Regions from separate parts of the Methylobacterium sp. BI1 genome, predicted to be linked through region 3. Evidence: riboswitches for the same ligand, from Rfam matches in the RefSeq annotation. Region 3 holds a riboswitch; each other region holds the start of a gene.
The links. A riboswitch is a leader RNA that binds a small molecule or an ion and turns the genes downstream of it on or off. The one in region 3 is predicted to bind cobalamin.
Positions count from the first base shown of each region.

Region 1 (7,718 bases), 1.3 Mb from region 3:
GAGCCCCCCGCCGACCAGCGCCATCGTGCCGAACCACGGATGCAGGAGGAAGCAGGCCACGAGGAAGATCGGAGCCCAGGGCAGGTCGCAGAAGGCCAGGATGCCGCTGCCGGTCAGGAACTCGCGCAGGACGTCCACGTCCCGCAGCACGGCGTCGTGCGGCCCGCCGGGCCGCAGCAGCGCCCCGCGATGGGCGGCATCGAAGATCGGCTCCGCCACCCGCCGGTCGAAGATCAGGCCGCCCCGCACGAGGAGGCGCGAGCGCAGCATCTCCAGGGCGGCGTAGACGCCGAGCCCGAAGACCGCGATCAGGGTGATGCCCAGGAGCGTGGTCTCGTTCCGGCTCGGCAGCACGCGATCGTAGATCTGCAGCATGTAGAGCGGGCTGACGAACAGCAGAAGGTTGATGAAGAACCCGAAGGCGACCGCCGTCGCCAGGACGGGCCGCATCGCACGCAGGCCGTCGCTCAGCACCGACCGCGTCGTCTGCGTGTTCATGCTGCGCTCTGCATCCTCGTGCGGGCGCAGGCGACGCGAGATCTGAGCGTCCCCGGCGATCCCGAGTCTGAATTCTTCATCCGCCGATGATAGCGCAGTTTGGACTGTTTCCAACAAGCTTGCCGGCGACGCCGCCGGGCCGTCCACGACGGGCAGCGCGACCGGGCCGCGACCGCGCGCGGGCGCCGGCCGGACCGGCGCCGTCTGGACAGTCTCCCGGGTCCTGCTCTATATGGAATTTACTGTACAAATTGATCGTGCCCCAACCATCGCTGCCCGAGGAGGGATGTCCCGCGTGTACGCTCACCACCAACGCCTGGATTCGGAGGGGGTGCTGGAACTGCGCCGGGAGGGCGGTCGCTTCCTGAAGAACCTGCGCGAGGCACGCGGCCTGTCCCAGCGCCAGCTCGCCGCCCTGGTCGGGGCCGAGTACTACACCTTCATCTCGCAGCTGGAGACCGGACGCGGCCGGATCCCGCCGGATCGCTACCGCGCCTGGGCCGCCGCCCTCGACGTTCCCGCCAAGGACCTCGTCCGGGACCTGATGCGCTTCTACGATCCGCTCACCCACGAGATCCTGTTCGCGGACGACGCGGCGGCGCCGCCCCCGAACGGCTGAGGCGCCCCGGGCCCGCGGCCCCGGGCCAGCCCCCTGCAGTGTCGGGGAGAGATGCAGGTTCAGGGACGGACCGCGTCCTCCTGCACCGGTGCGTCCGCCTTCTGGGTGGTGCGGGCGCGCTCGGCCCGCAGCTCCCGCTCGGCCATCAGCCAGAACTCGACCTCGAACCCCTCGGGGCGGTGGTTGCGCTCCCAGATCTCATGGGCGCGCTCGCGGATCCGCTCGAACGTGATCCCGTCCTCGGACATCGTGCTCTCTGCTCCTTCAGTCTCGGTCACAGCGTCACAGCCCGGTTCTTCCTGCTGGGCCAACGCTTCACCGCGGGATTTGTCCCCCGATCGGCGCGCATACGCCCCGGCCGACCGCCCACGGGGCGGTTGCCGAACCCCGGACGGGTTTGACTGCGGTACCGGAAACGGCCTAGCTTATCCGCGACGGTTCCTCTTTATCGAGGATCAAAAGGGAACGCGGTGAGGACGGGCGTCCGAGGCCGCGGCTGCCCCCGCAACTGTAAGCGGCGAGCCCATCATCAACACGTCACTGGGTGCCTTGCATCTGGGAAGACGATGAGAGGGCGGTGACCCGCGAGCCAGGAGACCTGCCGTCAGTCGTGGTCACACGCGAAACGCATCGGGCGGGGTGTCCTGGTGGGTGTCGGGGTGGATGCCGTTCGGCATCCAGGCCGGCCTCGTTCGCGGTGACGTGCCACTTCGCGCGACCCGTCGCGTCAGCCGTCCCGTCGATGCCCGTCCTCGCCCGCGCGTTCCGCTTGCCCACGCCCGATCCGGCCGCTCCGCGCGGCCCGGACGCGGCTGCGTGGCGGACAAGACCGCGTCCGGCACCTTTCAGCGATTGTAACATTATAACATTCGCTTTAGCGAGGAGGGCTCGTCGGTCCCGACCGATGCCCGCGCCCTGTCCCGGTTGCCCCATGCCCGTCGCACAGACCCAACTCCGCACCGCCAACGCCCCGCGATCCCGCCAGGATCTTCCCGTCGGGCTCCTTCCCGGCGGGTTTCTTCCCGTCGGAATTCTGCCCGTCGGGGTCCTGCCCACCCTGGTCCTGCCCCTGGCGGCCCTCCTCGGCGGCCTGCTGCCGATATCCGCCGGGGCTCAGACCCGGGAGTCCCAGACGCAGGGAGCTCTGCCGGCCGTGACCCTGGAGACCCTGGAGGTCTCGGGCTCCGGTCGCGGCGGCCCGGCCCCCGCCGAGGGGCTCAACCTGCGCAGTCCCGCCCGCAGCGCCAGCCGCCTCGGGCTGACGCCACTGGAGACCCCCGCCAGCGTCGACGTGATCGCGGGCGAGACCACCCGCCTGCGCGGCCAGAACACCGTGGCGGAGGCCGTCACCCAGAACGCCACCGGCATCACCACGGTGGCGGCCCCGGGCAACGGCAACGGCGCCTTCACGGCCCGGGGCTTCGCCGGCCCGAACTCGATCCAGCAGCTCTACGACGGCACCCGCCTGTTCGTCGGCGCCGGCACCGTGACCTTCCCGTTCGACACCTGGAACGTGGAGCGCATCGAGGTGCTGCGCGGCCCGGCCTCCGTGCTCTACGGCGACGGCGCCATCGGCGGCGTGGTCAACGTGGTGACGAAGAAGCCGGTCTTCACGCCCCTCAACGAGGCCCGCGCGGCCCTGGGCTCGGACGGCCTCGCGCGGCTCGCCCTCGATTCCGGCGGCCCCATCGGCGAGGCCCTGGCCTACCGCCTCAACATCAGCGGCAACCGCGCCGAGGGCTGGATCGCGCCGGACGGCAGCTTCCGCAACCTCGCGGTCTCAGGCGCCCTGACCCTGCAGGCGACGCCGGACCTCGCCGTCACCCTGAGCCATGATTTCGGCTATCAGGAGCCGACCCGCTACTGGGGCACGCCCCTGGTCAACGGGCGCATCCTCGAATCCATCCGGTTCAACAACTACAACGTCCGCGACGCCCGGATCCTCTGGACCGACAACTGGACGCAGCTGCGCGCCGAGTGGACGCCGAGCGCCGACGTGACCGTGCGCAACACCGCCTACCGGCTGCAGAGCCGGCGCCAGTGGCGGGACGTGGAGCAATACGCCTTCAACCGCGACACCGGGCGGATCGACCGCTCCGACTACCTCGAGATCTACCACCGCCAGGAGCAGATCGGGAACCGCCTCGACGCCACGGTCCGCGGCAGCCTGTTCGGGTTCCGCAACGAGGTCCTGGCCGGGTTCGACGTGAACCACATCGCCTTCCGGCACACCAACAACTTCTTCTTCGACACCAGCACCAGCGTCGATCCCTTCGCCTACGACCCGGGCACGTTCCCCGCCGAGGGCCGGGCCCGGCCGGCCTACGCCACCAGCACCTCCCAGGCCTCCGTCTTCGCCGAGAACCGCCTGATCCTGTCCGACCAGGTCTCCCTGCTGGCGGGCGTGCGCTACGACGCGCCCGTCCTGCACCGCACCGACCTCGTCACCGGCGCCAGCTTCGACCGCGACTTCCGGGCCCTGAGCTACCGCTTCGGCGCCGTCTACAACCCGACGCCGCTGCTGGCGCTCTATGCCCAGTACGCCACCGCCACCGATCCCGTCGGCAGCCTGATCTCCCTGTCGCAGAGTCTCGCCAACTTCCGGCTCTCCACCGGCGAGCAGGTCGAGGTCGGCGCCAAGGGCGTCGCCTTCGGCGGCCAAGTCGAGTGGACGCTCGCCGGCTACCGCATCGTCAAGGACAACCTGATCTCGGCGGTGCCGGGCCAGCCGACGCTCGCGACCCAGGTCGGGCAGCAATCCTCGGTGGGCGTCGAGGCGGCCCTGAGCCTGCACCTCGCCGAGGCCTGGCGCATTGACGCCAACCTGGCGCTGCTGCATGCCCAGTACGACCGCTTCGACCAGGCGGTCGGCGGCACGGTGGTGTCCTATGCCGGGCGCCAGCCCCTCGACGTGCCGGAGCGCGTCGGCAACCTCTGGGTCAACTGGGCCTTCGCCCCGGCCTGGGAGGCCCGGGTCGGCCTGCAGCACGTGGGCGAGACCTTCAGCGACTTCGGCAACCAGGCCCCGCGCCCGGCCTACACCCTGGTCAATGCCGGGCTCGACCATCAGGTCACGCCGGATTCGCGCCTGTCCCTGCGCGCCTACAACCTGTTCGACACGATCTACGCGATCAGCGGCAACGCCGTGAACGGGGTCGGCACCAACTGGCTCCTGGGCCGGCCGCGCTCCGTCGAGGTCGCCTACAGCGTCCGGTTCTGATGCGGGCCGTGCTCAAGCCCCTGAAGCGCTGGCTGATCCTCGGCCATCGCTGGCTCGGCATCGCCACCGGGCTGTTCCTCGCCGCCTGGGTGCTGTCGGGGCTGGTGATGCTCTACGTGGCCTTCCCGGCCCTGACCGAGGCCGAGCGCCTGTCCCGCCTCGCGCCGATCGCCTGGGACCGGGTCCTCCTCGGCCCGGACGCGGCCCTGGCCCGGGCCGGCCTCGCGGCGGAGCCCGGCGGCCTCAGCCTGTCCATGCGGGCCGGGACGCCGGTCTACCAGGTCACCACCCGCGACGGCGCCCGGCACCCGGTCTCGGCCGAGACCGGGGCGGCCCTCGGCCCGATCGACGCGGCGGCGGCCCGGGCCCCGTTCGGCGCCGGCGCCACCGTGCGGGCGGTGACCCGCGACCAGTGGACGGTGCGCGACCGCTACGACCCGGTGCGCCCCTTCCACGTGGTGGCGCTGAACGACGACGCCGGCACCGAGCTCTACGTCTCGGCCCGCACCGGGGCGGTCGTCCTCGACACCACCCGCCGGGAGCGCCTGTGGAACTGGCTCGGGGCGATCCCGCACTGGTTCTACCCGACGCCCCTGCGGGCGCGGGCGGAGCTCTGGCGCGGCGCCGTGCTGTGGGTCTCCGGCCTCGCCACCGCCGGGGTGCTCAGCGGTCTCGCCCTCGGGATCTGGCGCCTGCGCCTGCGACGGCCCTACGCCTCCGGGGCGGTGACCCCCTATCGCGGGCTCGCACGCTGGCACCACCTCCTCGGCACCCTCGGGGGCCTGAGCCTGCTGAGCTTCGTGGCCAGCGGCTGGCTCTCCATGAATCCGAACCACTGGTTCTCGCCCCGCACGCCCCCGGCGGCCCTGCGGGAGGCCTATGCCGGCCCCCCGGCGCCGATCGCCCGAGAAGCCCTGGACGCGCTGGCCCTGGACGCGCTGGCCCGGCCGGGGATCGTCGAGGTCCGGTTCACCCGGGTCGACGGCCGGAACGTCCAGGTCGCCGCCGATGCGCGGGGCCACCGGGCGGTGGCGCCCGCGCCCACGGAGGCGACCCTGCGCGCCGCCGCGGCCCGCGCCCTGCCGGAGGCCCGCCTCGCCGCGGCCGAGACCCTGACCGCCTATGACGCCTACTGGTATCCCCACCACGACACCCGGCCGCTGCCGGTGCTGCGCCTGCGCTTCGACGACCCGGCCGGGACCTGGCTCCACGTCGACCCCGAGACCGGCGCGCTCCTCGACCGCCTCGATGCCAGTGGCCGGCTCCAGCGCTGGCTGTTCGAGGCGCCGCACCGCCTCGACTTCGGAAACCTGTTCCAGGCCCGCCCGGCCTGGGACGCGGTGATGTGGCTCCTCAACGGCCTCGGCGCGGCCATCGCCCTCTCGGGCGTGGTGCTGGGCTGGCGCCGCCTGCGCCGCACGATGCGGACGGGGTAGGGGGCCTCGGCCGACCGGGCGGAGCCCGCGATGTCGCACGCTGCAACCGGACCGGGCCCGGCGACTTGACCGCCGGGCGCGACGGCGCGCGCCGGGAGAGTTGCCAGCCATGTCCGGAACCGAGATCCGCCTCGCCCTCGACGCGATCCCGATGGGGGGCATGGCCGAGGGGAAATCCGGCGACGACGCGGTGCTGTTCGTGCGCGACGCCACGGGCGTGCGGGCGTTCCAGGCGAAGTGCCCCCATCTCGGGGCGCCCCTGGCCAAGGGCGAGATCTGCGGCGGGCGCCTGTACTGCCCCTGGCACAAGGCCGCCTTCGCGCTGGCCGACGGGCGCCTGGAGGAGCCGCCGGCCCTCGACGCCCTGACGCGCTACCCCGTCCGCCTCGATGGGTCCGACGCCGTCGCGACCCTGACGCCCGAGCCGGCCAAGACCGAGCCGGCACAGGCCAGGACGGCGACGACCCAGCCGGCGCAGGTGCTCATCGTCGGCGCGGGCGCGGCGGCCGTCGCCTGCGTCAAGACCCTGCGGCGCGAGGGCTATGACGGCCGCATCACGCTGGTCGGCCGCGAGGCGCACCCGCCCTACGACCGGACCAAGCTCTCGAAGCAGTTCCTGGCCAAGCCGACCCCGCCGGAGAAGACCTGGATCGAGCCCGACTTCGACGGGGCCAACCGGGTCGAGCGCGTCACCGCGGAGGTCGCCCGGGTCGAGCCCGCCCGGCGCAGCGTCACCCTGGCGGACGGCCGGACCCTGCAGGCCGACGCGATCCTGGTCGCCACCGGGAGCCGGGCGGTGGTGCCGGACTTCCCCGGCAAGGACCTCGACGGGGTCTTCACCCTGCGCAGCCTCGACGACGCACGCCGCCTGAGCGATGCGGCGGGCGAAGCTAAATCCGGCGAAACGAAGTCCGGCGAAGCGAAGTCCGTGGTCGTGGTGGGCGCCGGATTCATCGGCCTGGAGGCCGCCGCCTTCCTCAACAAGCGCGGGCTGTCCGTCACCGTTCTGGCGCGCGAGGACATCCCCTTCGCCAAGCGCTTCGGCGAACAGGTGGGCGCGGCGCTGAAGCGCTACCACGCGGGCAACGGCGTCACCTTCGCGACCGGCTCCGTCGCCCGGATCGCCGGCACCGGCCGCGTCGCGGCGGTCGAGACCGAGGACGGCCGGCGCCTTCCGGCCGACATCGTCCTCATCGGCGCGGGCGCCAAGCCGGAGACCGGCCTGATCGCGGACGTCGCGCCGGAGGCGGATGGCGGCCTCGCGGTCGGCGGCGACCTCGCCCTCGCCGAGGGCGTCTGGATCGCGGGCGACATCGCCGCCTTCCCGGAAACGGCCAGCGGCGAGACCGCGCGGATCGAGCATTGGCGCCTCGCCCAGCAGCACGGCACGCACGTGGCCCGGGCCATGCTCGGCCGGGACGGCGCCTTCGCGGGCGCGCCGTTCTTCTGGAGCAACCAGGGCGACAAGCGGCTCGACTACGGCGGCTACGCCAAGGGCTTCGACCGGATCATCCTGCAGGGCGACCCCGACGCCCTGGACTTCATCGCCTATTACGTCACGGGCGAGCGGGTGACCGCCGCCTGCAGCATCGGCCGCAACCCGGCCTTCACCGCCTTCCTGCACCTCCTCGGCCTGGGCCGCCTGCCCCCGGCGGCGGAGATCGAGGCCGGCGCGGACCTGCCCGCGCTGGCGCGCGCCTGAGGGGACACCGGCCGTTCGGGTCAGCCCCGAACGGCGGGGACGGGTGGACGTCCGACGGCCGGCGTCCGGGTGAAGCGGGGAACGCGTCCGGCATCGGCCCTCGGGGGAGCGCCCCGGGAACCGCACCTTGCCCCACCGCCGATCGATCCGATGCCAGAGGGGGGATTGCGTGGGATTCGACGACGCTTCCGTGACGGGGATGCTGCAGGCCAAGCTGGAAAGGACGTCGTCGCTCGATGCGGA
Region 1 covers NZ_CM155267.1:3,261,280-3,268,997, reverse strand. Annotated here, with positions in the region: gene AC1MGR_RS15340 (type I secretion system permease/ATPase) at 1-498, opposite strand, end outside; gene AC1MGR_RS15335 (helix-turn-helix domain-containing protein) at 794-1,117, shown strand; gene AC1MGR_RS15330 (DUF2934 domain-containing protein) at 1,177-1,365, opposite strand; cobalamin riboswitch at 1,536-1,737, shown strand; gene AC1MGR_RS15325 (TonB-dependent receptor) at 2,049-4,337, shown strand; gene AC1MGR_RS15320 (PepSY domain-containing protein) at 4,337-5,773, shown strand; gene AC1MGR_RS15315 (FAD-dependent oxidoreductase) at 5,883-7,475, shown strand; gene AC1MGR_RS15310 (Crp/Fnr family transcriptional regulator) at 7,675-7,718, shown strand, end outside.
Region 1: it holds a riboswitch for cobalamin, as region 3 does, so the genes downstream of both, AC1MGR_RS15325 (TonB-dependent receptor) here and AC1MGR_RS21350 (TonB-dependent receptor) in region 3, are expected to answer to the same signal.

Region 2 (7,718 bases), 2.5 Mb from region 3:
TGCCTCCCCGGGTAGGCGCGAGGTGTAGAAGTAGGTGATCTGGTCGGCCTTGGCGTTGGTGAGGTTGAGGACGTCGAGGGACAGGCTGATCCCGTTCTCGAAATTGTAGCCGACCCGGCCGTTGAGCAGCGCTGTCGGCTTGGAGCGGACTGAGTTGTCCTCGATCAGGGGGCGCGGTCCGAAGTACCGAAAACGCATGGAGCCGAACCAGCCCAGGCCCTCGCCGAAGGTGAACCCGGCCGACGCGATGGTGGTCGGGGCCTCGGGTACCCGGTTGCCGGCAGGGTCCCGGTCCGCAAAGCGGGCGTTGGTGACCGTCAGGTCCCCTTCCAGCGAAAGCCAGGGTGTGACCGCGTAGCGGTTGGTCCACTCGACGCCGAAGCGACGGGTGGGGCGGCTCGGCTCGGTGGTGCCGGTGTCGCCCTGGAACAGGTTCTCGGAGGCGAAGTCGAGTTGGAATAGCGTCACCGCCGTCTCCAGGCCGGCGATGGTCCGGTTGCGCAGGCCGATCTCAGACCCCGTCGAGGGCACCAGGAAGGGCGAGCGGCTGATGTTGAACAGCGGGCTTGCCGGATCGACGGTGGCGGTCACGCCGCGAGCGTCGTTCGAGTGGAAGCCGCCGCCGTAGTTCACGAACAACTCGGTATCGAACCAGGGACCCAGCACGAGGCCGAGCTTCGGATTGACGATGCTATCGTGCGCCTTGCCGGAGTTTGCCGCCGTGTCGGATACGACGTCGGCGTAGTAGGTATCCGCCCGGAAGCCGACGCTGGTGCGGAGCCAGTCGGTCCAGCGTAGCCGGTTCTCGTAGTAGAACGCCCCGCTCGCCTCCAGCACGCGGTCGTCGAGGACGGTCGAGCGATACTGCCGGTTCGTGGTGTTGAACAGGCCCACCCGGATGCTGTCGGTTCGGGTCTGGACGCCGATTTCGTTCTCCATCGGCATCCCGAACAGGTCGCCCTGGAAGGTATGGCCGACCTCGCCGCCGCCGAGTACCCGGCTGTCGCGCTGGCGGAACTGGTCACCGTTGACGGGATCGTTGAGGAAGTAGGTGAAGTCGTTGAAGAGGTTCATCTGGTAGCGGATGACGTAAGCGTTGGCCCGCGTGATCCCGATATCGCTGGTCTGGCTCCAGCGCCCAGAGAGCGAGAAGCGGCCCGTGTCGCCGCCGTCGGTCGGGTTCAGGGTGCCGAAGCGGCCGAGGATGCCCTCCGAGACCGCCCGCTCCGGGATCTGGTTGGTGGCATTCCACTTGGCCCAGTAGGCCATTCCGGTGAGCGAGAACCCGTCCAGCGCCGTGCCCTGGCTGTAGCGGACGACGCCGTTGAGTTTGCGTAGGCGGTCCGGCACGTCCCACGGACCGTCATAGGTCTGGGCCTCGCCGGCCACGAGGAGGGTGCCCTGGCCGAGCGGCGCGGAGGCGATGGTCAACGCTCGCTTGAAACCGAAGGAGCCGAACGAGGTCAGGGCGAGGTTACGGTCCACCTTGTCGAGGTAATCAATCCGCACCGACCCGGCCGAGGCGAAGTCGCCGTCGCGGACGAAGTACGGCCCCTTGTGGAACTCGACCGCGCCGACAAGTTCGGGGATGAGGAAGTTGAGGTCGGCGTAGCCCTGCCCATGGGCATGGGTCCGCATGTTCACCGGCATGCCGTCGACCGAGATGGCGATGTCGGTGCCATGGTCGAGGTTGAACCCGCGCAGGAAGAACTGGTTGGCCTTCCCTTCTCCGGAATGTTGGGTAACGATTAGGCCCGGCACGCTCTCCAGCACCTCGCCGGGTCGTGTGATGGGGCGGCTGTTGATCTGTGCGCCTGAAATCACTCCAGCGCTCGCCGCATCGACGGTTCTGAGGCTACCCCCGATGCCGGTGACACCGCCGACGTACCCTGCGCTCGCGGCAGGCCCGGTCGTATTGGTGGGTGGCCCCTCCGCCGTCACCGAGAGTTCGGCAAGATTGGCTTCCGCTGCCTGGGAAGAGGCTCGTTGAACCTGAGCGCTGTAGGGTACGAGGCTGGCGCAGGATGCGAGCAGAAGGGCTTGGTAGGCGGGCCGTGAACGAATGGGCGACATAGGACCTCGGGCGACGTCTGTGGCACGTCACCGCGAAGACGCCGGTCCGCCCGCGACATGCGAACGCCTCGACACCCACCAGGACACCCCGCCCGATGCGTTTCGCGTGTGACCACGACTGACGGCAGGTCTCCTGGCTCGCGGGTCACAGCCCTCTCATCGTCTTCCCAGATCCTCGCAGATCCAGTGACGTGTTGATGATGGGCTCGCCGCTTACAGTTGCGGGGGCAGCCGCGGCATCGGGCCAAAGCCCTCACCGCGTTCCCTTTTGATCCTCCAAGGAGGAACCGTCAGGCACAAGGAGCCTCATCAGGCGACACAGCGTCAATGCCGGTTCGAGACTTTCCGGGTCTGTGTGCTCGGTAGGTGACAAGCGAACCCTTAGGAGCGCTCGCTTGGGGTGACCGCGTAACGCCTGCTTCGAACGTTTGCTGCCTGAGAGCGGACTGGCGGAAATACACCCGCAGCGGACCTTCTACGGTGATACCAAACATCTGATTTGATCCACTCGCGCAGTGCATGAACGTGGGGGACCCATTTTGCAACCCGTTGCACCGGATCAATGGAAGGCTCGTGGTGGGGACGCGTCTGCCCGGTCCAAAAGCCGGTCGAACATGCCTGACCACGCTGGCGTGAGCGCAAACCTGGCCTCGGCGCGCTGCCGCGCCCTCGCTGGGGTCAGAATGCCCTCACGCACAAGCGCACGGCATACGGCTGGCGGCGCGAACCCTTCACTGGCCGTGGCGGTCACACCTCGGTTGTTGGCGATTAGGGACAGCATGAGCCGTCGGTTGGCCTCCGGCACTGCGCGGTTGAGGCGCGCCATAAAATCGCACACGTCGGTAGCGGAAGCATCAAAGGCATCGAGGGTCATGAGGGCGTCCCAGAACGTTTCGAGGCGGCGCGCCGCGTCGGTATTGAGGGTCATCAGCTTGACGATCGGACTGGCATCCCGAGCTACGCCAGCGCGTTCCACGACCTGCTCAACCCTGCTGGTGTAAGTGATCTCGACGCGCACACGGTTGTGGGTCTTGGCGTAGACCTTGGCGACGATGTCCTCCGTCAGGGGCAGCTTCATCCATCGTGCATTCGAGGTGCCGCCGATCTCGGAACGCTGGAACAGCCGGCCCGCTCCATCGGCTGACATGAGCAATCTGGACAGGTCGCCTACCGTGGACACAGCATCGGCGGCACTGAACTCGTAGTAGGTCTCGACCTGTGTGAGCGTCAGCTTCTCCTGGTCCAGCGCCGTCGCGAAGCCTTCGGGCATGATCGTGGCATGCAGCGCCAAGCGCAGATGGGCTAGATAGGCACTTAGGACATGTTGCCACTGCATGGCTCGACGTTCGAAGCGTTCGCCTCCGAGCCGATCTAGCCCAACCAAGATGTTGTCGTTGCCGTCAAGCGTCGTGAGAGCAAGCTGGCGGCGTGTGAATGAGTTAACCCGAAGGGCCTCGAAAGGGTCGCGCTCTGAGATAGCGGCAAGCGATGGATCTGGCTGGTGCGCGAGGAAGCGCGTTGGGTTCAGGTCAAGCTCCAGGTCTATGTCGATGAAGCCGGCCTCGGGCCGGCACCTTGCGTTGCCTCGCCCATTCACGAGCCACATGGGCTTGCGAGACGCATTGAGACGAGGCCGAAGGCGCATGTTGAGGCTGTTCGGTAGGACCGTACCCACGAAAAGGCCTTCATCATCGCGGGGTCCGATCTCGGAGAGCATGTCCGGCATGGACGCGGGGTCAACCAGCACGCGTGCCGTGTAGCTGGCCTTAATCCTATCGTGCCGCGCATCGCCAGCCGCGAATAGAACGGCTGTGCTGTGGGAGCGGATATTCTTCATGCCGGTGCGTGAGCGTAGGCGAATGATGGGCAGAGACGCGCTGCTCGTGCTGGTGTTCGTGCTCTGCAAGGTCATCTTGTGTTGCTCTATAGAGGCACGGGGTGCCGGCGTGCTGCAACGGGTTGCAATAAGCGGGCTGGCAGTCCGAGACCGGACACGAAGATTTCTGCTAATCCGGACATTGCCGGACATCATCACCCTGTTTCGGTCCTGGCCAGACTACCAAGAGGGGTGATGGCTTTCACTGCGGAGAGGGGTCAAAGAGCCCTACTCGATTGCATCTCAGCATCATGATCTGACGCTGAGACAGCGGGGTGCATGTAGCCATTGAACAATCCTGAACGGTGCGCGAGGTCGAACCGCATTCGGTGCCATCGACGCAACTCGCGGGAGAGCGCCACGGCCTGGGAAACAGAGCCTGCCGCAAGTGCGTTGGCATACAACTGTTCGAGATCGGCGCACTTAGCCTCCATGGTCGCGTTCGTATCAGCGAGGATATCGGCCGGTCGCGCTGCATTGAGGTGATTACGTTCGATTTCACGGGCGCGGATAATCCACCGAGAGATCGTCCGAGGGTCCTTCCCGAATGCCTCGGCCAGCGTCACGTGCGTTGCACCCTGGCGCACACGTGCAAGGGTATCCAGGCATCGTAGGTCGTGCTCACTCAGGTCGGTGTCGATGGTCGTTGCAACGGGTTGCATCAGTGATCCAGCAATGGATGGGCCGCGCTCAGATGCGACAGGCCGAGATGCTGGCGTAGCCGCATCCGCAGGCATCATGTCAGGGACCAACCCCAAGCCGCGCTGGCAACGCTCCTTGGCGATCAGCGTGTCACGGAGCGCAAGGGCAGGATCAGTCTTGCCTGTAAGGCCGAGCCACTTTTGCCGGCGGTCTACGATCTCGGGGCTCAGGCCACTTTCAGACAGTTGATCGCTGTCGAGAGGGGTCCCCGGAGGTAGCATCAGCGCGGCTGCACGCGTTTCGATGCAATCGTGGTCTAGCCCAAGTTCGATGAGGGAGATGCAGGTGTTCTCCCAGCATACGTCGTCCAGCGCAACCGGTTCGATGCCCAGGTACTCGCGCATGAGCCAGCTATTGTGCCGGTTCACCGGCTTGGTCCGGTCGATAGGCATCGACAAGCTCTCAGTAGGAAATGCAACGGGTTGCAGCGCTGCCAGGGGCGACAGGTATTGGAAGTCTCTAATCATCTTACTCTCTATCGGTCTTATTGCTGCGGACCCGGACGCAGGTGCTGAGTGCAACCCGTTGCAACGGGCCGGGGGCTGATGCGTGCAGGGATTGGGAAAGACGCTGGCACCGGGGAGGGTGACGAGCTTCGCGGCAGTGCCAGCGTCTGACGCCCTGTCCTGAGACGGGGGCGACCTCAAAGGATGTGAGGAGGTCCTACGGCGGCGGGCTGTGCAAGACCTTCTCATCGTACCTGCGGTGTCACGGGGCGCAGGTACGATGGGTGCGGGGAGCCATGGCAATGAGGAGCGACCATGGCTCCCCTAACCAATGCCGCTCTCGCTCCAAGATGGAACGACGAGGGAAACAGCGGCATCGGTGTCCGTAATTACCGGGGCAAGCGCGGGACCCATCCTTCGCGGGAGCCAAATCCATTCAGCGCCTCGCGGATAAGCCCCCGCATCGACAACTCATTTCGGGCGACTTCAGCCTGTGTGTTGGTTATGCCGAGAGCACGAGCGATGTCGGTGGAAGTGGCATCGACGGGTTCACGGCTGGACGACCTCTCGTGCGCCTTCAGTATCAGGTCGAGAAGGCGAGCAGCGTCATCGCTTAGACCGTCGATCTTCTGGACACGCGGGTCCAGTGCGGTGCGGTCAAGATCGGCTTTCCGGGCAACCTGAGTGCGGGGCGCGGCAATCATGTCGAGGCCGGCGCCGCCTAGCACGCTCTGGGTGCCGTTCGAGGACCGAACGACCGGGGCGATGTCGGACTTCTGTGCGATGGAACTTCTGAACGCGTTCAGAGCGAAATCGATGTTGTCGCCCTTACGGGCATTCTCAGTGGACCGGCGCGCATCAGCGCTGGTATTGTCGGCTTTGCTGGCCACCTGGATGAGTTTAACGGCCACGACCGGCCTCCTTTTGCAACTGGTTGCAATCAGACGCAGTGATCAGCCTCTCCACTGCCTCGCGAACGACACTCGAAGTCGAGTGGCGTGTCCCCATGGCTTCGGCATTACGCCGTTCTACAAGTTCATGGATGGCCGCGAGCATCCGTTCGGACACAACTACTCTGAGACAATGGCTTAGCATAATCAAAACACCTATGAAGTGCTGTGATTATCGGCCATTCTTAGCCTGCATCAACAGAATAATCTGTGTCAATTTGAAGCTGCCTAAGTGTATGTCAAATCAAAATGATCAGATAATCGCTCTGGATCTCCTTCGAGATTTGAGCGGGGAGCTTTTTGAGCATCCCTCTCTTCAGATAAGGATTGAGCGCTGACGTACTCTACTGATGGTATTGTGTAATATCCAACAAAAAAAATCACAAACGCTACAAAATCATATATTTTACATAGTATTAATACTTAGGCGAAGATTAATCGCCTCGAACTTTTAGAGCAGCTAACGATAAATCATCGTACTGCACTTTGGCCATCCAATTAGCCAATGTGGAAGCGCGTGTGCCTTGCCCATAGCGCTCTTCGACGCCGCCAGATCGTGCCCACCCGCCCAAGGCCCTAGTTGCATCGATTGGGACACCGGCCTCGCGGAGGGCATCGCGGAAGCCATGTCTGAAGCTGTGGAAGGAAAGGCCCGGCTCTTTAATTTCGAGGACCTTTGTTAGCCAGTATGAGAACCGTTTTTGGAAAAGGTCCGCCACTTGATCCTGATCACGTCCTGGAAGGTCTGGGAATAACCGAACTCCGTCCGACTTCTGCATCAATTCGACGTGGCGCAGAAATCCGAGCTTAACTAGTTCTGGGTGCACAGGTACTACGCGCTCACTGCCCGCAGTCTTGAGTGAACGTCCCTTTATCCGGCGTAGCACGAAGCATGTAGCGCCATCCTTCACATCTACATCGGCCACACCGAGTGTCACGATCTCCCCTAGCCGCATTCCAGAGAACAGGCCTATCAACGGAACCCAAAAGCGTCCCCCTCGCTCCTCTCCGGCCGAGCGTGACCACGCGGGCAGGCCAGCTACCAACGCGTTCAGTTCGATAATGTTGAAAGGTCGACGCGAGACCTCTTGCAACTTGGGTGGGGCAAGGCGTGTTGCGGGATTGACGGTAACCAGGCCTTTTTTCAGAGCCCAATTGAAAAAGCTGGACAGCGCGTGCGTGTGGGCAACAAGCGTACCGCTCGCTACACGCCTGTCATTGCGCTCCGCAGCCAGCGCCGCAACATCTCTAAGCGTTTTCAATTTTGAATATGCCTTGAGCTTTTGCAGGTTCGGCGGTAGCCCCGCCAAAAGCTCTTGAGTTGCCGCGCAATCGCTGCGCTCGATTGTAACAAGAAGCCGATCATCTCCGACCACCTCCCGCAGCGCGCGGAACGTCATTCGGTACTTCATGCCGGCGCTTCCGGTCAGTCCCTTCCGCGTCGGATCAGTCTCAAACCGTTTGATTGCCTCACCTACGGAAACGCCATTTGGCGCCATTGGCGGAGGTGCAGTAAATGACGTGACGCTGGCGAACATTGGATCACGGGCGTTCTCACCGTGCCCTCCTTCGGCCCGATCGATCGTCCTGGCCATGTGCTCGATCTGGCTGCGTCGCAAGAGTTCAATCAAGCGCTGAAACTCAGGGGTCACCTCCACATCAGTGCCCCCT
Region 2 covers NZ_CM155267.1:2,045,079-2,052,796, forward strand. Annotated here, with positions in the region: gene AC1MGR_RS09560 (TonB-dependent receptor) at 1-2,073, opposite strand, end outside; cobalamin riboswitch at 2,180-2,380, opposite strand; gene AC1MGR_RS09565 (hypothetical protein) at 2,633-3,985, opposite strand; gene AC1MGR_RS09570 (hypothetical protein) at 4,168-5,118, opposite strand; gene AC1MGR_RS09575 (hypothetical protein) at 5,487-6,008, opposite strand; gene AC1MGR_RS09580 (DUF6538 domain-containing protein) at 6,482-7,718, opposite strand, start outside.
Region 2: it holds a riboswitch for cobalamin, as region 3 does, so the genes downstream of both, AC1MGR_RS09560 (TonB-dependent receptor) here and AC1MGR_RS21350 (TonB-dependent receptor) in region 3, are expected to answer to the same signal.

Region 3 (7,718 bases):
CAAGCCCAAGGTGGCGGCGGCCGCACAGGTCCGCATCGACCACGGCGACCTGACGGCGCTGCTGTACCTGCAGGGCTATGCCTCGGCCGAATTCGTGGGCTGAGCGGCGCCTGAGAGAGTCCGCCGTAGCCCTTCTCACCCGTCCGGGAAGGTGTCGAAGGTGCCGGGGATTGGGGGACCACGCCGGTGGTGCCGCAGGAAACTCTTCGGCTGACACATTCGCAAACGATACTGCTCCATTATTCCAGGACGCAGCATGCAAGGCCGGGATTCAATCTCGATTTTTGTTTAAAGTCTTACACTGCCTGCGTTTCTGGATCCGAGGCTTTGCTGCGCGGACCCGGGATGACGACGTGCTGACCCCACTCTTTCGGTAGAGGGGCGATGCGCCCGGCGCGAGAGGGCGCTTACGTGTGCAATTGCGCCAGCACCGCATCCCCTGCCGGGCTGGCGGCGTAGCGGGTGCGCTGGGTTCGCGGGTTGCGCTCCTGCAGGGCGAGGAGGCCGGCGTCGCTCGCCAGCGTCTCCACCGCCCGCAGGACCAGGGCGTGTTCGAGGCCGAAGACGCGGGCGAAGCTGCGGCTGTCGCGGGCGAGGTCGAGATGGAGGGCGGCGAGGATGCCGGCCTCCAGGGTCGAGAGGCCGGGCTGGAGGGCGGCCACCGAGTCGGTGACCGCCAGGAAGGTCTCGGCGTCGGCCGGCGGTTCGCTCATGCGGCGGCCGGTGCGCGCAGGCGCACCAGCACCGACTTCGAGGTCGGCGTGTCGCTGCCCTCGCCGAAGGTCGAGAGCGGCACCAGGACGTTGAGTTCCGGGTAGTAGCCGGCGAGCGACCCGCGCGGCATGTCGAAGGGCACGAGGCGGAAATCCTCGGCCACCCGCGTCACGCCGTCGGCATGGGTGCCGACGATGTCGACCCGGTCGCCGGTCCGGGCCCGGATCTCGGCCAGGTCGTCCGGATGGGCGAACACAACGCGACGCTCGCCGTAGACGCCGCGGTAGCGGTCGTCGAGGCCGTAGATCGTGGTGTTGTACTGGTCGTGGCTGCGGAAGGTCTGGAGCACGAAGGTGTCGGCCGCCCGCTGGGCCTGCTGGTGCTCCGTCGCCGCGGGGAGGGGATCGGCGGAGAAGGTGGCCCGGCCGGTCGGCGTCTCGAAGCTGCGCTCGGCGGCGAGGTTCTTCAGCATGAAGCCGCGTGGGCGCCGGACGCGCAGGTTGTAGCCGGTGAAGCCCGGGATCGTGCGCTCGATCAGGTCGCGGATGCGGTCGTAATCGTCGGCGAGGGACGCCCAATCCACCCGTGCCGAGCCGACCGTCGCCGCCGCCATACCGGCGATGATGCCGATCTCGGAGCGAAGCTCGGGCGAGGCCGGCTTGTTGATGCCCCCCGAGCCGTGGACCATGCTCATGGAATCCTCGACCGTGACGATCTGGGTCTTGCCCTTCGTGTTCCGGTCGATCTCGGTGCGGCCGAGGCAGGGCAGGAGGTAGGCGACGCGGCCGGGCACGAGGTGTGAGTGGTTGAGCTTCGTCGCGATGTGGACGGTGAGGTCGCAGGAGGCCAGGGCCTGGGCCACCCGGGCGGTGTCCGGCGTCGCCCGGGCGAAGTTGCCGCCGAGACCGATGAAGGCCTTCGACGACCCGTCGAGCATGGCCCGGATGGCGGCGAGCACGTTGTGGCCGTGCGTGCGCGGCGCGGGGAAGCCGAATTCCCGCTCCAGGGCGTCGAGGAGGGCGGCTGGCGGCTTCTCGTTGATGCCGACGGTGCGATCGCCCTGCACGTTGGAATGGCCGCGCACGGGGCACAGGCCGGTGCCCGGGCGGCCGACATGGCCGCGCAGCAGCATGACGTTGGCGAGTTCGCGGATGGTGGCCACCGAGTGGCGGTGCTGGGTCACGCCCATCGCCCAGGTGCAGATCACCTTGTCGGCCGCGAGGTAGACCTCGGCCGCGACCTCGATGTCGGCGCGGGCCAGGCCCGACTGGTCCTCGATCGCGTCCCAGGACGTGGCATCGACGGCGGCGCGATAGGCCTCGTATTCCGCGGTGTGGTTCCGGAGGAAGGTCCGGTCGAGACGCGACGGCCGGCCGGCGGCCAGCGCCGCGTCGTCGGCGGCGAACACCGCCTTGGCGATGCCCCGGAACGCCGCCATGTCGCCGCCGAGGCGCGGCTGGTAATAGTGGCTCGCCACCGGCGCGCTGGCGCCGCGCAGCATCTCGACGGTGTTCTGCGGATCGGCGAAGCGCTCCAGCCCGCGCTCCCGCACGGGGTTGAATACCACGACCTTCGCGCCGCGCTGGGCCGCGCGCCGCAGGTCGCCGAGCATGCGCGGATGGTTGGTGCCGGGGTTCTGCCCGACGACGAAGATCGCGTCGGCCTTCTCGAAGTCCTCCAGCAGCACGGTGCCCTTGCCGACGCCGATGGCCGCCTGCAGGGCGATGCCGCTGGCCTCGTGGCACATGTTCGAGCAGTCGGGGAAATTGTTGGTGCCGTAGTGCCGGGCGAAGAGCTGGTAGAGGTAGGCGGCCTCGTTCGAGGCGCGGCCCGAGGTGTAGAACTCGGCCTGGTCCGGGTGGTCGAGCCCGCGCAGGGTGGCGCCGATCTCCGCGAAGGCGGCGTCCCAGCTGGTGGCGACGTAGCGGTCGCTCGCCGCGTCGTAGCGCATCGGGTGCGTCAGGCGGCCCTCGCCCTCGAGCGCGTAGTCGGTCCAGCCGCGCAGCTCGGTCACGGTGTGCTTGGCGAAGAACTTCGGCGGCGTGCGCTTGTCGGTGGCCTCCCAGGAGACCGCCTTCACGCCGTTCTCGCAGAATTCGAACGAGGAGCCGTGCTCCGGGTCGCCCCAGGCGCAGCCGGGGCAGTCGAACCCGTCGGGCTGGTTGGCCTTCAGCATGGCGCGGGCGCCCGACAGGGGCGCCCGGCTGCCGAGCAGGTGCTTGCCGCAGCTTTTCAGGGCGCCCCAGCCGCCGGCGGCGGAGGAACGCTTCGGGGACGCGGCCGGGTGATCCATCGGGGAGTCCTGAGGCAGGGGGCTGAAGCACGGCTGGCGCGGCCGACGATCGGGCGCCAAGCGGAGCAGTCTCCCTTCAGCGATATCGCGATGCACAGCGCGCGCTCAATCACGCGAAAACGCAGGCCAGTCATGCCGTTAGGGGTACCATGCGTTTTTTGCAGGGCGGGTGAAGGGCGGGTTAAAACCGTTCCAGACCGCGCCGCGGCATCGGCGCAGGATCCACCCTGGCGGCGGGCCCGCCAATCGCTTAACCCTCCGGTCGAAACGGCGCGGGAGGACGGGCAGGATGCGGACGCCGGTGAGGATCTTCGCGGCGGCGGCCGTCGGCCTCGCGGTCGGCCTCGCGGTGATGGCACATGACCGGCAGATCGGTGCCGAATGGGCCGTGTCGGCCGAGCAGATCGCCGACGCGCAGGCCTACGGCAAGCCGGGCGTCGAACTGCCGCCGGGGCACATGGTGACCGAGCCCCAGCGCAGCGAGGGCGCGGAGCGGCTTCCCCTGAAGTGGATCCTGCTCGGCCTCGCGGCCGGCGGCGCCGTCCTGGCCGGGACGGGCCGCCGGCGGGAGCCGGCGCGGAAACCGGAGGGACGACGCTGACGCGCGGCCTGCCTCGTCCGGCGCCTGTCGCCGGCCGGGCACACCGGCCTGAAAACCCCGTCCGGCCATTGACGGCGCCCCCGCGCATCGGGCCTCCTGCCACCCGACGGTTCCTCTTCGTCGAGGATCAAAAGGGAACGCGGTGAGGACGGGAGTCCAAGGCTGCGGCTGCCCCCGCAACTGTAAGCGGCGAGCTCCTCATCAGCACGTCACTGGGTGAACGGTCCGTCAGGACCCGGGACCTGGGAAGACGATGAGAGGGCGGTGACCCGCGAGCCAGGAGACCTGCCGTCAGTCGTGGTCACACGCGAAACGCATCGGGCGGGGTGTCCTGGTGGGTGTCGGGGTGGATGCCGTTCGGCATCCAGGCCGGCCTCGTTCGCGGTGACGTGCCACAGACGTCGCCCGAGGTCCCATGTCGTCCTCTCGTTCCCGATCGTTTCCCCGTTCACGGCCCAGCTATCGATCCTGGCTCCTGGCCTCCTGCGCCGGCCTCGCGTCCACCGGCGCCGCGCTCCGCGATGCCGGCGCCCAGACCGCGCAGGCGGACCTCGCCGAACTCTCCGTGACCGCCGAGGCGCCGCCGACCGGCGGGGCCGGACCGGCCGCCAGTGCCGGGTTCGTCGGCGGGGTCACCGGGATCGGCGGCGGCCTCCGGACCGTCGATGCGGCGAGCGCCGGCGTGATCTCGGGCGCGGCCCTCAACAGCCGGCCGATCACCCGGCCCGGCGAGGTGCTGGAGAGCGTGCCCGGCCTCATCGTCACCCAGCACTCCGGGGAGGGGAAGGCCAACCAGTTCTTCCTGCGCGGGTTCAATCTCGACCACGGCACCGACATCGCCATCTCGGTGGACGGCATGCCGGTGAACATGCGCACCCACGCCCACGGCCAGGGCTATGCCGACCTCAACTTCCTGATCCCCGAGCTCGTCGGCGCGGTGGAATTCCACAAGGGACCGTACTTCGTCCGCGACGGCGATTTCGCCTCCGCCGGCTCCGTGCGGATCGACTACCTCGACACGGTAGCGCGCAACCTCGCGCTGACCTCGTTCGGCAGCTTCGGCTACAAGCGCGCCCTCAGCATCGCCTCCGCGCCCCTCGGCGAAGGCCACCTGCTCGTGGCCGGGGAGGCCCAGACCTATGACGGGCCCTGGGACGTGCCGGACCGGCTCGCCAAGCTCAACGCCGTCTTCCGCTACAGCCAGGGCACGGCCCTCGACGGCTTCGCGCTGACCGGCATGGCCTACTGGGCCAAGTGGAACGCCACCAACCAGATTCCCGAGCGGGCGGTAGGGGAGGGCCTGATCGGCCGCTTCGGCTCCCTGAACCCCACGGATGGCGGCGATACCGGCCGCTTCTCCCTCTCGGGCCGCTGGAGCCGGACGAGCGACGCCGGAGTCACCCGGGCGAGCGCCTACGTCATCCGCTACGGGATGAACCTGTTCAACGACTTCACCTATTTCCTCAACGATCCGGTGAACGGCGACCAGTTCCGCCAGCGCGACAGCCGGGTGCTCGGCGGTGGGGAGGTCAGCCACACGATCCAGGGCAGCCTGTTCGGCCTGGCCATGGAGAACGAGATCGGCCTCCAGACCCGGACCGACGCCATCCGGGTCGGCCTGTTCAACACCACGGCCCGGCAAGTCCGCTCCACCGTGCTGGACGACCGGGTGCTGGAGGCGAGCGCGGCGCTCTACTACGAGAACCGGGTGCGCTGGACCGATTGGCTGCGCACCAGCGTCGGCTTTCGCGCCGACGGTTTCCACGCCGATGTCCGCTCGGACACGCCGGCCAATTCCGGCACGGCCCGGGACGGCATCGTCAACCCGAAGCTGGGGCTCGTGCTCGGCCCCTGGTTCGACACCGAATTGTTCGTGAACTACGGCGGCGGCTTCCACTCGAACGATGCCCGCGGCGTCACCGCGACGGTCGATCCGACGAGCCCCCTCTTCAACATCAGCCGCTCGCCCTTCCTCGTGCCCTCGACGGGCTCGGAGATCGGCCTGCGCAACCGCAGTCTCAGTGGGTTGGAGACGGCCGTGACGCTGTTCCAGCTCGACTTCGCCTCCGAGAACCTGTTCCAGGGCGACAGCGGCACCACCGAGCCGAGCCGCCCCACCCGCCGCTTCGGCGTCGAGTGGACCAACCGCTACGCGGTCACGCCCTGGCTCTCCCTGGAGGGCGACCTGACGGTGACGAACGCCCGCTTCGCGGACCGCGATCCGATCGGCAACCGGGTGCCGGAGGCACCGACCACCATCGCCTCGGCCGGGTTCACCTTCGGCGAGGGGCCGGGCTGGTTCGGATCGATGCGCGTCCGCTATTTCGGGCCGCGGCCGCTGATCGAGGACAATTCGGTGCGCTCGCGTCCGACGGCGCTGGTCAACGGCCGGGTCGGCTACAACTTCGACAACGGGATCAGCCTGTCCCTCGACGTGCTGAACCTGACCAATGCCCAGGCCGACCAGATCACCTACTTCTACACCTCCCGCCTGCCGGGCGAGGCGGCAGACGGCGTCGCCGATCGGCACTTCCACCCCGTCGAGCCGACGGCGGTGCGGTTGACGTTGGCGGGGCGCTTCTAGGCCCTCGGACGGCCGGGTGTCTCGGGATCCGGCCGTTGTTCAGGCCCGTGGCCTCCGCTCACGCGTCCAGCTCGAGGTGGCGGGCCACAATCCCGGTGCCGTCCCTCTCGGACTTTGTCACGGGCGGGCCTGGGCGTCCGCAAGGGAATCGTTGCACCGGCCTCGACAGAGGTACGCACCGGACGCGGCGTCCCGGATGCGAGGCTACGCTCTCGCTGCGCCAGAGCTTCGGTTCCTGCTGCCGCGCGGACGGTCGGCGATACCCAATGGGGACGCGCTCAGGGATTGCGGCGCCAGGTCATCCAGTCGAAGGCCAGCGCGATGTCGGCGGGTTCGAGCGAAAAGGCGCCCGAGCCATCCAAGTTCGCCGCGCCGATGAGGTAGCCGGTCTGGTGACCCAGGACGCCATCGATACCGGATTGGAGGAAACCCAGTTCCTCTCGGTTGTCGCGGGCTGCCACGACGAGCGCCCCGGGATCCGAGAACATGGAGCTATGCAGACCGGAGCCGTATTCGCCGACGATGGTCCCCGCGTGTTGGAACAGCGCGACTTGATCCGGCACGCTCAGCAATTCCGGCGATACGATCGTAAATCCGCGCGACCTTGCGGTCTCCTCGAACAGCTGGCGCTGGATCAGCACCCGCGTGTTGTGGGCAAATCTGTTCGTCGGACGCGATACGAACAGCTTCGTCCGGTTTCGGGAGGGACGCGTTCGCCCGATCGCCGCCTGCCGCATAGCGGCGCTCGCCTTCGCGAAGAGCTGCGACACCCGCGTTCCAAATCGCAAAGTGGAGGGAACGATCAGCTCATCACAATCGATGATCTCGCGGGTTCGATCATAAAATCGGCACTGGCTCGGCTCCACGTTCAGCAGGGCAAGCCAATCTCGTGCAAAGCCGGGAGTGTCGGAGGGCAGAAGAAATCGCAGTCGATCGATCCTGTAGCCTGCCAACCGTAGCAGATGGATCTTGGGCAGGAAGTCGACGATCCAATGGCCGTACCCGAGGTGGCCCGGTCCGGCCAACAACACCGACGGCCCCGGTGCATGCCGTCGCACCGCACCGGTCTGCCATGCGCGCGTGTTCCGATGATGGGTGTTCAGGTAGTCGAGACTGGTTTGCAGATCGTAGCTCACATTGAAGCGGCCATCGGTGATGATCATGCCTTCACCGATCACCGAGGCGTTTCGTAGGTTATAAATCGACGTGCCAAGGACGATATGCTGCGAATGATAGAGTCGGAGCAGATCCGGGGTGACGGACCCGGCGAGGAAGGCCGGCGGATCGAAACGTGTCGTATCCGACCGCGTCAACGCGACCATCGAGCCGCGCCCGGCTTCGACGTTGCTGCGCAGATCGATCACATCGTCGGCAGCGAGCCGGGCCACTTCGTCCATTACAGGTACACGCTCCCTCTCCTCGGTAAGATGACGGTGGCGGATCGGAGACAGTCTCGTAGCACCTGCGATGCCGACCTGTCCGGGTGCGCGACGTCCGCGTCATAGACCGGCAGGCCGGTCCCGGCG
Region 3 covers NZ_CM155267.1:4,517,668-4,525,385, reverse strand. Annotated here, with positions in the region: gene serB (phosphoserine phosphatase SerB) at 1-103, shown strand, start outside; gene AC1MGR_RS21365 (hypothetical protein) at 408-713, opposite strand; gene AC1MGR_RS21360 (FdhF/YdeP family oxidoreductase) at 710-3,007, opposite strand; gene AC1MGR_RS21355 (hypothetical protein) at 3,297-3,608, shown strand; cobalamin riboswitch at 3,699-3,915, shown strand; gene AC1MGR_RS21350 (TonB-dependent receptor) at 4,024-6,192, shown strand; gene AC1MGR_RS21345 (glycosyltransferase family 61 protein) at 6,471-7,589, opposite strand.